Regions from separate parts of the Pseudomonas sp. 2835 genome, predicted to be linked through region 1. Evidence: predicted binding sites of a transcription regulator. Region 1 holds the regulator's gene; the other holds the start of a gene.
The links. The regulator sigma-54, encoded in region 1, starts transcription at its own class of promoters, with help from an activator protein. The targets are predictions, from matches to a motif close to ANTGGCATNNANNTTGCTNT.

Region 1 (6,136 bases):
CTGGGCCCTGCCGAACGACCGTGACCAGCCGATCCGCATCCAGGCCGACCACGCTCAACTGGACGACAAGAAAGGCATCGCCACCTACACCGGTGACGTGATCATCACCCAGGGCTCGATGATGATCAAAGGCAACACCGTGACCATCACCCGTACCGCCGGTGGCGACATCGACGTGGTGACCTCGGTGGGCAACCTGGCCTACTTCGAACAGCAGCAGAGCGCCGCCAAGCCAGACAAGATGCAGGGCTATGGCAAGACCATCCAGTACAATGCGCCGCAAAACCGCATCGTCCTGATCGACCGCGCCAAGGTTATCAACGAAGGCAACACCACCGAAGGCGAGAAGATCGTCTATGACACGGTGAAACAGATCGCTACCGCCGGTCGCGGTGGCAAAGTCACCGAGTCGCGTCCGCGCATCGACATGGTGATCCAGCCGAAGAAGAAGGCCGAGTAAATGGCAACCCTCAAAGCCCAGCACCTGGCCAAGAGCTACAAGAGCCGGCAAGTGGTCCGCGACGTCAGCCTGTCGATCGACAGCGGCCAGATCGTCGGCCTGCTCGGCCCTAACGGCGCCGGCAAGACTACCTGCTTCTACATGATCGTCGGCCTGGTTCAGGCCGATCAGGGCCGCGTGCTGATCGACGACCTTGATGTCAGTCACCAGCCCATGCACGGCCGTGCCCGCGCCGGTATTGGCTACCTGCCGCAGGAAGCCTCGATCTTTCGCAAGCTGTCGGTCGCCGACAACATCATGGCGATCCTCGAAACCCGCAAGGACCTGGACCGCGATGGCCGGCGCAAGGAGCTGGAAAGCCTGCTGCAGGAATTCCACATCAGCCACATCCGCGACAACCTCGGCATGAGCCTTTCCGGTGGTGAGCGCCGCCGCGTCGAGATTGCCCGCGCCCTGGCCACCGCACCCAAGTTCATCCTGCTCGACGAACCCTTTGCCGGTGTCGACCCGATCTCGGTTGGCGACATCAAGCAGATCATCCATCACCTGAAGGCCAAGGGCATCGGCGTTCTGATCACCGACCACAACGTCCGTGAAACCCTGGATATCTGCGAAACCGCTTACATCGTCAACGATGGCCAGCTGATCGCCGAAGGCGATGCAGAGACCATCCTGGCCAACGACCTGGTCAAAGAGGTTTACCTCGGCCATGAGTTCCGCCTGTAGGCTCAAGGTGTAAGGCGCTGCCGGAGCGCTCGTAAACAGGCCAGATGATGGCTTAATTGTTACGGCGCTCTAGGCAAACGCTGCAATTTCAGGCATATAATTTGCTTAAAGTTGGCGCTTCGGTGCCCTTGTAGTGGATGGCGCATGTGCGCCGGCAAATAAGGTGTTAAGCCCCTGCCATGAAACCATCGCTCGTCCTAAGAATGGGCCAGCAACTGACGATGACCCCGCAGTTGCAACAGGCCATACGTCTGCTCCAGCTTTCTACCCTGGATCTCCAGCAGGAAATCCAGGAAGCGCTGGAATCAAACCCGATGCTCGAGCGCCAGGAAGATGGCGACGACTTCGACAACAGCGACCCGATGGCCGACAACGCCGAGAGCAAACCCGTCGCCGAAGTTCAGGAAACCAGCTTCCAGGAGACCGCCCCGACGGTGGACAACCTCGAAGAAGGCGAATGGAACGAACGCATCCCCAACGAGCTGCCGGTCGATACCGCTTGGGAAGACATCTACCAGACCAGCGCCAGCAGCCTGCCCAGCAACGATGATGACGAGTGGGACTTCACCACCCGCACCTCCGCTGGCGAAAGCCTGCAGAGCCACCTGCTCTGGCAGCTCAACCTGGCACCGATGTCCGACACCGACCGGCTGATCGCCGTGACCCTGATCGACTGCATCAACAACCAGGGTTATCTCGACGAAACCCTGGAAGAAATCTGCGACTCCTTCGACCCCGAGCTCGACATCGAGCTGGACGAAGTCGAAGCCGTGCTGCACCGCATCCAGCAGTTCGAGCCCGCCGGTATCGGCGCGCGCAACCTCAGCGAGTGCCTGTTGCTGCAACTGCGCCAACTGCCGCCGCGCACGCCGTGGATGACCGAAGCCCAGCGCCTGGTCAGCGACTTCATCGACCTGCTCGGCGGCCGCGACTACAGCCAGCTGATGCGCCGCATGAAGCTCAAGGAAGACGAGCTGCGCCAGGTCATCGAACTGGTACAGAGCCTCAACCCGCGCCCGGGCTCGCAAATCGAATCCAGCGAAGCCGAATACGTGGTACCCGACGTGATCGTGCGCAAGGACAACGAGCGCTGGCTGGTCGAGCTCAACCAGGAAGCGGTACCGCGCCTGCGCGTCAACCCGCAGTACGCAGGCTTCGTCCGTCGCGCCGACACCAGCGCCGACAACACCTTCATGCGCAACCAGTTGCAGGAGGCGCGCTGGTTCATCAAGAGCCTGCAAAGCCGCAACGAAACCTTGATGAAGGTCGCCACCCAGATCGTCGAGCACCAGCGCGGCTTCCTCGATCATGGCGACGAGGCGATGAAGCCGCTGGTGCTGCACGACATCGCCGAAGCGGTGGGCATGCACGAGTCGACCATTTCCCGCGTGACCACGCAAAAATACATGCACACGCCCCGCGGAATTTACGAGCTGAAGTACTTTTTCTCCAGCCACGTCAGCACCTCCGAAGGCGGTGAATGCTCGTCCACGGCGATCCGCGCGATCATCAAGAAACTGGTTGCAGCGGAAAATCAGAAAAAGCCATTGAGTGACAGCAAGATCGCTGGTTTACTGGAGGCACAAGGCATCCAGGTAGCACGTCGCACCGTCGCCAAGTACCGCGAGTCCCTCGGCATTGCACCGTCGAGCGAGCGCAAGCGATTGATGTAACGGCTCCTGAGGTGTGCCACCGCAGTTCAGTGGCAGGCGCAATACCTGCCTCTTATGCACCGGCAACAAAGGAGAAGCTGTATGCAAGTCAATATCAGTGGACAGCATGTAGAAGTTACTCAGCCCCTGCGTGAGTACGTACTTGAAAAGCTTGCTCGCTTGGAGGGGCATTTCGACAAGATTACCAATGTGACGGTAATCATGAAGGTCGAGAAGCTTCAACAGAAGATCGAGGCCACCCTGCAGATCCCGGGCGGCGAAGTGGTTGCAAATGCCGAACACCAAGACATGTATGCAGCGATCGACGCCTTGACTGACAAGCTCGACCGCCAACTGAAAAAACACAAGGAAAAACAGCAAAGCCTGCTGCAAGGTGCAGCGGCCCGCTGATCCCCCTCATCCATGATCCGACTTGAAACCATCCTGACCCCCGGCCGTTCCCTCGTGAACGTGCCGGGCGGCAGTAAAAAACGTGCGCTCGAACAGATCGCCAATCTGATCGGCAAAGAAGTGCCCGAGCTGGACACCCAGATCGTGTACGAAGCCCTGATCGCCCGGGAAAAACTGGGCTCCACCGGTTTCGGCAACGGCATTGCCATTCCCCATTGCCGCCTCAAGGGCTGTGAGTCGCCGGTCAGCGCGCTGTTGCACCTTGACGCCCCTATTGATTTCGACGCCATCGATGGCGCCCCGGTCGACCTGCTGTTCGTACTGCTGGTCCCGGAAGCGGCTACCGATGCGCACCTGGAGCTGCTGCGCCAGATCGCCAGCATGCTCGACCGCCAGGACGTACGCGAAAAACTGCGTGCGGCCGCCAGTAACGAATCCTTGTACCAGGTCGTACTGGACGTACAAAACGGGCACTGAACATGCGCTTGATCATCGTTAGTGGCCGGTCTGGCTCCGGCAAGAGTACCGCCCTCGATGTACTTGAGGACAACGGCTACTACTGCATCGACAACCTGCCTGCTGGCTTGCTGCCGCAACTGGCCGAAAGCGCCCTGATCAACACCGAATTGATGCAGCCCAAGGTGGCCGTGTCGATTGACGCGCGCAACCTGCCCAGCCACCTCTCGCGCTTTCCCGAGCTGCTCGAGGATGCCCGTAGCCGGCATATCCAGTGCGATGTGCTGTACCTGGATGCCGACGAAGAAACCCTGCTCAAGCGTTTCTCGGAAACCCGCCGCCGCCACCCGCTGACCAACAACGAACGCTCGCTGGCCGAAGCGATCGAAGTCGAAAGCGAGCTGCTCGGGCCAATTGCCGACCTCGCCGACCTGAAGATCGATACCACCAACCTGAACCTGTATCAGCTGCGTGATTCGATCAAATTGCGCCTGCTCAACCAGCCGGAGCCAGGCACGGCCTTCCTGGTCGAATCCTTCGGCTTCAAGCGCGGCATGCCGGTAGACGCCGACCTAGTGTTCGATGTGCGTTGCCTGCCCAACCCTTACTGGAAGCCGGAACTGCGCGACCATTCGGGCCTGGAGCAACCGGTAATCGATTACCTGGCAGCCCAGCCGGATGTCGAGGACATGTTCCAGGACATCTCCAGCTACCTGCTCAAATGGTTGCCACGCTTTGCCGCCAGCAACCGCGCGTATGTCACCATTGCCATTGGCTGCACGGGCGGCCACCACCGTTCGGTGTACCTGACCGAGCGTCTGGGCCAGCTACTGCAACAATCGTTAAAGAACGTCCAGGTTCGCCACCGCGACCTCTAGCCCACAGGATCTGCGCCTCGATGCCCGCTCGTGAAATCACCATCATCAACAAGCTGGGGCTGCACGCCCGGGCGGCTGCGAAGTTCGTTGGCGTCGCTGGCAGATTCCCCTGCCAGGTACGCGTGGGTCGGGCGCCAGACAAACTGGTAGACGGCAAGAGCATCATGGCGGTCATGATGCTTGCCGCCGGCAAAGGCACCCAGGTGCATTTGCACACCGAGGGCGAGGACGAGACTGCGGCTCTCGATGCCCTGATCGAACTGATCAACAACTATTTCGACGAGGGCGAGTAACCGCCCCCGTTTTCTCACGACAACGCCGTATCCATCACCATCATCAGGCAGAAGCCGATGCACAGGCCAAGACTAGCCAGTCGGTGATGGCCGTTGCTGCGCGACTCGGGAATGATTTCCTGAGTCACTACCAGCAACATCGCCCCCGCCGCACAGGCCAGCCCCAGTGGCAGCAATAACTCCGCCACCGTCACCAGCCAGGCACACACCACCGCTGCCAGCGGCTCGACCAGGCCTGAAGCCGCGCCAATCAGAAACGCCTTGAAACGGGCCATCCCCGCCCCTGCCAACACCAGGGCGATGACCAGGCCTTCAGGCACATCCTGCAAGGCAATCCCCATGGCCAGGCTGTCGGCATCGGGCATGCCGCCACCGGCAGACACACCAATGGCCATGCCTTCGGGAATGTTATGGGCAATGATGGCAATCACGAACACCCAGATCCGTGCGGCAATCACCGGCTGCTGAGGCGTACCTACCAGCGCCTCGGGCGAAGCGCCAGACACCTTGAGGTCGACCAGGTACAGGCAGAAGGCGCCGAACAGCAAGCCGAAGCTGACCAGGCCACCAGCACCCCATTTACCCAAACCAATGGCCTGGGCGGCATCCAGCCCGGGAATGATCAGCGAAAAGGCCGTGGCCGCGAGCATCACCCCGGCGCCGAAGCCCAGCAGGGTATCGGCCAGGGCCACCGGCATGTTGCGGATCACCAGCACCGGCACGGCGCCCAGGGCGGTGCCCAAGGCACACAGTGCCCCGCCTTCGAGGGCCCGCAACATGCGCGGTTCCAGATCCAGCCAGGCGATACCCTGGGCCACCAGCAGCGCGAAGCCGACCAGCAACAACAGGGTACCGAGCGCCAGGCGAAACAGCCGCACGCCGGCAATGGACATCACATCCGAACGCATTGCGCTGCGACTCACACAAGCGCGGCTGCGTAACGGCGCTCTACCTCGGACCAATCGATCACGTTGTAAAAGGCGCTGATGTATTCCGGACGGCGATTCTGATAGAGCAGGTAGTAAGCGTGTTCCCAGACGTCCAGGCCGAGGATCGGCGTATTGCCATTCATCAGCGGGCTGTCCTGGTTGCCACTGCTTTCAACCACCAGGGTCTTGGCCGGGGTCACGCTCAACCAGGCCCAGCCACTGCCGAAGCGGGTCAGTGCAGCCTTGGTGAAGGCATCCTTGAAGGCCTCGAAGCCACCCAATTGCTGATCAATGGCCTTGGCCACGGCGCCTTGCGGCAGGCCACCGCCCT
Region 2 (6,136 bases), on a different contig from region 1:
GCCCGGCTTGGCGAACGCCGGCAGGTCGGCATGCACCGAAACTGCGGCAACGTTTTTCAGCTGCACGTTGCCCGAGCCTGGCGGCACCTTGATGCCGAATTGCGAGAGCATGTTGTTGAAGGTCTGCAGGGTGAACGGCGTCTGGGTAGTCTGGTCACCCGTGCCATTGAGCCCCACCACCAGGCCGTAGCCGATCAACTGGTTGGTGCGCACGCCGGAAATACTGGCGATGTCCTTCAGACGCTCGGCCTGCACGGCGAACGCAGTGGACAGCAGAATCGTAGCGGCAATCAGCTGCTTGAAGTTGAACATGGTCATCCGAACCTAGAAAGGCCAAAGCGGGCTGATGAAGAACCGGTCGAGCCAACCCGGCTGACTGGCATCGGCGAACGAGCCGGTACCCGAATAGGTAATGCGCGCATCGGCAACACGGGTCGAAGGCACAGTGTTGTCGGTGGCAATGTCATCAGCACGGATCATCCCGGCGATACGCACCAGCTCATCGCCGGTGTTGAGCGTCAGCCACTTCTCGCCGCGCACGGCAATGATGCCGTTGGGCAACACGTCGGCGACGGTGACGGTGATCGAGCCGGTCAGGGTGTTGCCCTGCGCCGCCTTGCTGTCGCCCTTGGTTGCACGGTCGCCGTTGTAGCCAGCGCTAAGGCTCAGGTCGCCGTCACCGAACGGGTTGTTGGTGGTCATGCTGCCACCGAACAGCGAAGTCAGGCCGATATCGGCCTTGCTGTTCTTGGCGATCTGCGAGTTGGCGTTCTTGCTTGCCTGGGTGCGCTCGTTGAGGGTGATGGTGATGATGTCACCGACCCTGAAGGCCTTGCGGTCGCTGTACAGGTTCTGGTCGAAGCCGGCCTGGTAGATCGAGCCGTTGTTGGCCGCCGCCGGCAATGGCGTACGCGGCAATACCGGCGCGTAGTAGGGATCGTTGGGCTTGGGCGTCGGCGCGACGCAGCCGGCCAGCAAGGCGATCCCACTCAGGGCAAGTACAGATAACAAACGACTCATGACTCTGACCTCACGGTGTAACAGGCGCCGTTCAAGCGACCTCGAAGACTTCACTTACAGGTTCTGGGTAACGAACGAGAGCATCTGGTCGGCGGTGGAAATGACCTTGGAGTTCATCTCGTAGGCACGCTGGGTGGTGATCATGTTGACCAGTTCCTCCACGGTGCTGACGTTGGAGTTTTCCAGGGTCTGCTGCTGCACCACGCCAAAACCGTTGAGGCCCGGGGTGCCGATTTGCGGCGCGCCGCTGGCGGCGGTTTCCAGGAACAGGTTGCTGCCCATGGCCTGCAGGCCGGCCGGGTTGATGAAGTCGGCGGTCTGGATGTTGCCAATGATCTGCGCCGCCGGGTTGCCGGCAGTGGTGATCGACACGGTGCCGTCCTGGCCGACGGTGAAGGTCTGCGCCTCTGGCGGCACGACGATCGCAGGTTCCAGGGCGAAGCCATTGGCGGTGACGATCTGGCCGTCGGAGTTCAGGTGGAAGGTACCGTCGCGGGTGTACGAAACCGTGCCGTCCGGCTGCAGGATCTGGAAGAAGCCACGGCCGTTGACCGCCATGTCCAGCGGGTTCTCGGTGGTCTGCAGGCTGCCGGTGCTGAAGTTTTTCTGGGTGCCGACAATGCGCACACCGGTACCTACTTGCAGGCCCGACGGCAGCTCGCTGTCCTGGGTCGACTGGGCGCCAGGCTGACGCTTGATCTGGTAGAGCAGGTCCTGGAACTCGGCGCGATCACGCTTGAAGCCGGTGGTCGAGACGTTGGCCAGGTTGTTGGAAATGGTCGTCAGGTTGGTGTCCTGGGCGGACAAACCGGTTTTACTGACCCAAAGAGCCGGAAGCATGCTGTTCTCCTCGCGCGCCTGTTTTACGGCGCTACGTCTGTGTAATTAGCCGATCTGCAAAACCCGAGCCATGGCTTCGTCGCCTTCTTTGGCCGTGGTCATCATCTTGATGTGCAGTTCGAATTGACGGGACAGCGCCAGCACCGAGGTCATTTCCTCGACCGCATTGACGTTGCTCGACTCCAGGAAACCGGAAACCACCTGGACGTTGGCGTCGGCAGGCGCGGGTTGGCCGCTCTTGGTGTGGATCATGCCGTCCAGGCCCTTGGTCATGGTCTTCAGGTCCGGGTTGACCAGCTTGATGCGGTCGACCTCGGCCATGACCCGTGGGCCCTCGCCCATGGCGCGAATGCTGATGGTGCCGTCCTGGCCGATCTCGACCTTTTGCTCTGGCGGCACGGCAATCGGCCCGCCATTGCCCATCACCGGCATGCCGTTGCCGGCGCGCAGCACACCCAGGCCGTCAATGTTCAGGCTGGCGGTACGCACATAGGCTTCGCTGCCATCCGGGGCCTGCACGGCAATGAAGCCGTCGCCGCCGATGGCGATGTCCAGGTCACGGCCGGTCTCTTGCATCGAGCCCGGGCTGAAATCGGTGGCCGGGCGTTCGGTCATGGCGTAGGCCCGCGCCGGAAAGCTGTCACCAAACACCGGCATCGAACGCGCCTGCTCCAGGTCGCGCTGAAAACCGCTGGTGGAAATGTTCGCCAGGTTGTTGGCATGGGCCTTCTGCGCCAGCGCGTTCTGGCTGGCGCCGGTCATGGCCACGTATAGCATCTTGTCCACAGTCATCCTCCGCTGCGCTGGCGAACACTTGCCGTCCGCCGCTGCTCTGCAGTGCCTGTAGCAAGTTTCAAACCAACTTTTGCAAAAGACCTGAAAGCCCAATAGAACAAGGGTTTTAGCGCTGCGCGAAGACTCGCACGGAGACAGCGCCGTCGAAATTACGGCGCCGGTTTGCCGCTAGCGGCAAGCTCAGTAGTCGCGGCAAGCCGCGTTATTGAAAGGACCGGCAAAACGCTTCCAGCCCTCGCCCGGGGAAAACTGCGCGCATACCAGGCGCCCGGTGACCTGGCTTTCCCAGCGATACCAGGGCGCAGCATCAGCCCAGGCCTGGCTCATCAACAGCACGGCAAACACTGCCATCAGCCATCGTTGCAACATGATCGACACCCCTGAAATACAAGACCCCTTCCGAGAAAGGGGTCTGCTCATACCAACTGCCTCAAACCCGCATCAGGTCATCTGGATGATGGTCTGCATGATGGTGCTCTGGGTCGAGATGGTCTTGGCGTTGGCCTGGTAGTTGCTCTGCGCCTTGATCAGCTCGACCAGCTCATTGGTCAGGTTGACGTTGGACGCCTCCAGCGAGTTGGAAGCGATGGCGCCCAGGGTACCGGTCTTCGGTGCATCGATACCCGGGATACCCGAGGAGTAGGTTTCGGTCCAGCGAGTACCACCCATAGGCTGCAGGCCTTGCTCGTTGGCGAAGCTGGCAATGGCGACCTGGCCGATGGCACGCGACTGCTGGTTGCTGAAGCTTGCGAACATCACGCCGCTGGAGTCGATGCTCAGGCTCGACAGGATACCGGTAGCGTAACCATCCTGGCTTTGCGACAGGCGCGTGGTCGGGGTGTTGTACGAGGTAGTATCGGTCATGTCGATGGCGATGCCACCCGCATTGGCAGCCGAACCGTTGGAACCCCAGACCGGCGGCTTGGCACTGGCATTGGTCACCTCGGCAGGGATCCAGCCGGTCAACTTGAAGACCTTGTTCACCACCTCGTAACCCGAGCCCGCGGCACCGGCAGTCATGCTCTTGACGCTACCGTCGGAGTTGAACTCAATGGTGCCTTCCAGCGCCTTTGGCGGCTCTTGGGCCGGGTTCAGCGGGTTGCGGCCATCGATCAGGGTATACGACTTCCAGGTGTTGGTCCCGGTCTTGACGTAGTACTGATCCATGACGTGCTCATTACCCTGGCTGTCGTAGATCTTGGTGGCGAAGGTCTTGTTCCAGCTGTTTTCGTCGGTCGGGCTGAAGGTGGTGGTCGCCGGAATGACCTTGTCCGACGAGTTCAGGTTCAGGCCCTGATCGATCGCGGTGGTGCTCTTTGGCGCCAACGCCGAAGTGTCGATCTTGAGGTCAGTCAGCACGCCATTGATGATCTTGCCGTTTTCATCGACGCCGTAGCCGCGCAGGCGCAGGCCGTCAGCAGTGACAACATAGTTGTCCTTGTTGGTCTGGAAGGCACCGGCACGGGTGTAGCTGAGCGCGCCGTTATCGCTGAGAACGAAGAAGCCCTGACCCTGGATACCCATGTCCAGCACGTTGCCGGTGTTGGTGATATCGCCATTGGTGAATTGCTGCGATACCGCTGCCAGGCGCACACCGTTACCGATGTTGTTGGTACCGACGCCGAGCTTGTTGGCCGAGTAGACGTCGGCGAATTCTGCGCGCGACGATTTGAAACCGGTGGTGGCGACGTTGGCGATGTTGTTGCCGGTCACGTCCAGTTGCTTGTTGGCTGCATAGAGACCGCTAAGGCCGATATTGAATGACATCTTTCACTCCTTGTGCCGCGTTAGCCGGCTCTATATACCGATGGTTTGGACTTTGGACAGGGCGATGCTGCCCAGGCCAGCAAGATTGAGCATCATCTCGCCGCCAGTCTGACTGATGGTGACGCTGCTGACGGTGGCCGGCAGCATGGTGTACATGTCCAGCTGCTTGCCATCGACAGTGGTCTTGGCGGCAAAGGTGTAGGTACCCGGATCGACCTTCTCGCCCTTGTCGTTGGTGCCATCCCAGACGAAAGAGGCATTACCGGCCTTCTGCGCCCCCATGTCGATGGTCTTGACCACCTTGCCATCCTTGTCGGTAATGGTGACGGTGGCATTGCTGAGCGCCTGCGGGACCACCACCGAACCGTTGAAGCTCTTGGTGGTGTCGACCACGGCCTTGTCGGTCTGGGCGATCACCGAGCGACCGACCAGCGACGAGGCCTGCAGCGCCTGCGAGGACTTGTAGTTGCCGGAAATCGCGGTCACCGACTCGTTCAGCGAGGTGATGCCTTCCAGGCTGCTGAACTGCGCCAGCTGGGCCACGAACTCGCTGTTGTCCTGCGGATCGAGCGGGTTCTGGTGCTGCATCTGGGTCACCAGCAACTGCAGGAACGCGTCCTTGCCCAGGGCCTGCTTGTTGGCGCCGGTCTTGCTGTTGGTGGCCGAGGCGATACCGGCGGCGCTGTTGGCGCTGGTTTCACTGTTCTTCTTGCCCGACGCCTTGATGACGTCGTTCAGGCTTACGCCGGCTGTTGGGTCATTAACACTTGCCATTGGCTTAGTCCTTTATCACTGACCCAGGGTCAGGACCTTCTGCATCATGGTTTTGGCCGTGTTCATCAGCTCGGCGTTGGTCTGGAACGAGCGGCTGGCGGAGATCATGTCGGCCATCTCTTCCACCACATTGACGTTCGGGTAGTAGACGTAGCCGTCCTTGTTCGCCGCCGGATGGTTCGGCTCGTAGCGCGCCTCGAGGTTGCTCTGGTCCTCGACCACGCCGAGCACCTGCACGCCCTGGCCGGCGGCGTCCTGATCCTGGAACAGCGACTGGCTGACCCCGGCCTGGGCCTGCTGGAAGGTAGTGGCGAACACCGGGTGACGGGCACGGTAGGTCTGGTCGATGCTCGACGAGACGGTCTCGGCGTTGGCGATGTTCGAAGCGACGGTATTCAGACGCGTGGTCTGGGCACTCATGCCGCTACCGGCAATGTTGAAGACACTGGCGAGGGACATGACTTACTCTCCGCGCAGGGCCGATACCAGCCCTTTGAATTTACTGTTGAGCAGCGTGAAGCTGGCCTGGAAACCCACGGCGTTTTCCGCGTAGCTCGATTGCTCGAGCTGGGCATCGACGGTGTTCTGGTCGATCGACGGCTGCATCGGCGTACGGTACTGCAAGGTCTCGTCGCCCATGCTCAAGCCTTCGGCTTCGATGTGCCGGGCGTTGGTACGGTCGAGGGCGAAGTGGCCCTTGCTGGTCTGCTCGGCCTGCGCCGCCAGCACCGAAGCGAAGTCCATGTCGCGCGCCTTGTAGTTGGGAGTGTCGGCGTTGGCGATGTTGTTGGCCAGCACCTCGGCACGCTGGGCGCGAAAGCCCAATGCCTTTTCGTGGATGCCGAGCGCTTTGTCGAAGCTGATGCTCATGTCGTGGAAACCTTCAAAGGTTTTTCGTTGACTGAGTCAGAGCAAGAGCCATGCCAAAAAACAAAACCCC

Region 2: ABIE20_RS17775 (flagellar basal body rod protein FlgF) is a predicted target of sigma-54. The motif match lies at 2,704-2,723, and genes of this name have one in related genera.

What each region holds. Positions count from the first base shown of each region.
Region 1 is NZ_JBNDLE010000002.1:342,977-349,112, reverse strand. Features, by position in the region: gene lptA (lipopolysaccharide transport periplasmic protein LptA) at 1-460, shown strand, start outside; gene lptB (LPS export ABC transporter ATP-binding protein) at 461-1,186, shown strand; gene ABIE20_RS03685 (RNA polymerase factor sigma-54) at 1,366-2,859, shown strand; gene hpf (ribosome hibernation-promoting factor, HPF/YfiA family) at 2,941-3,249, shown strand; gene ptsN (PTS IIA-like nitrogen regulatory protein PtsN) at 3,262-3,726, shown strand; gene rapZ (RNase adapter RapZ) at 3,729-4,583, shown strand; gene ABIE20_RS03665 (HPr family phosphocarrier protein) at 4,604-4,876, shown strand; gene ABIE20_RS03660 (ZIP family metal transporter) at 4,891-5,784, opposite strand; gene ABIE20_RS03655 (superoxide dismutase) at 5,796-6,136, opposite strand, start outside.
Region 2 is NZ_JBNDLE010000012.1:31,903-38,038, reverse strand. Features, by position in the region: gene ABIE20_RS17790 (flagellar basal body P-ring protein FlgI) at 1-312, opposite strand, end outside; gene flgH (flagellar basal body L-ring protein FlgH) at 325-1,020, opposite strand; gene flgG (flagellar basal-body rod protein FlgG) at 1,075-1,860, opposite strand; gene ABIE20_RS17775 (flagellar basal body rod protein FlgF) at 1,906-2,646, opposite strand; gene ABIE20_RS17770 (hypothetical protein) at 2,836-3,024, opposite strand; gene flgE (flagellar hook protein FlgE) at 3,097-4,422, opposite strand; gene flgD (flagellar hook assembly protein FlgD) at 4,453-5,196, opposite strand; gene flgC (flagellar basal body rod protein FlgC) at 5,212-5,655, opposite strand; gene flgB (flagellar basal body rod protein FlgB) at 5,659-6,066, opposite strand.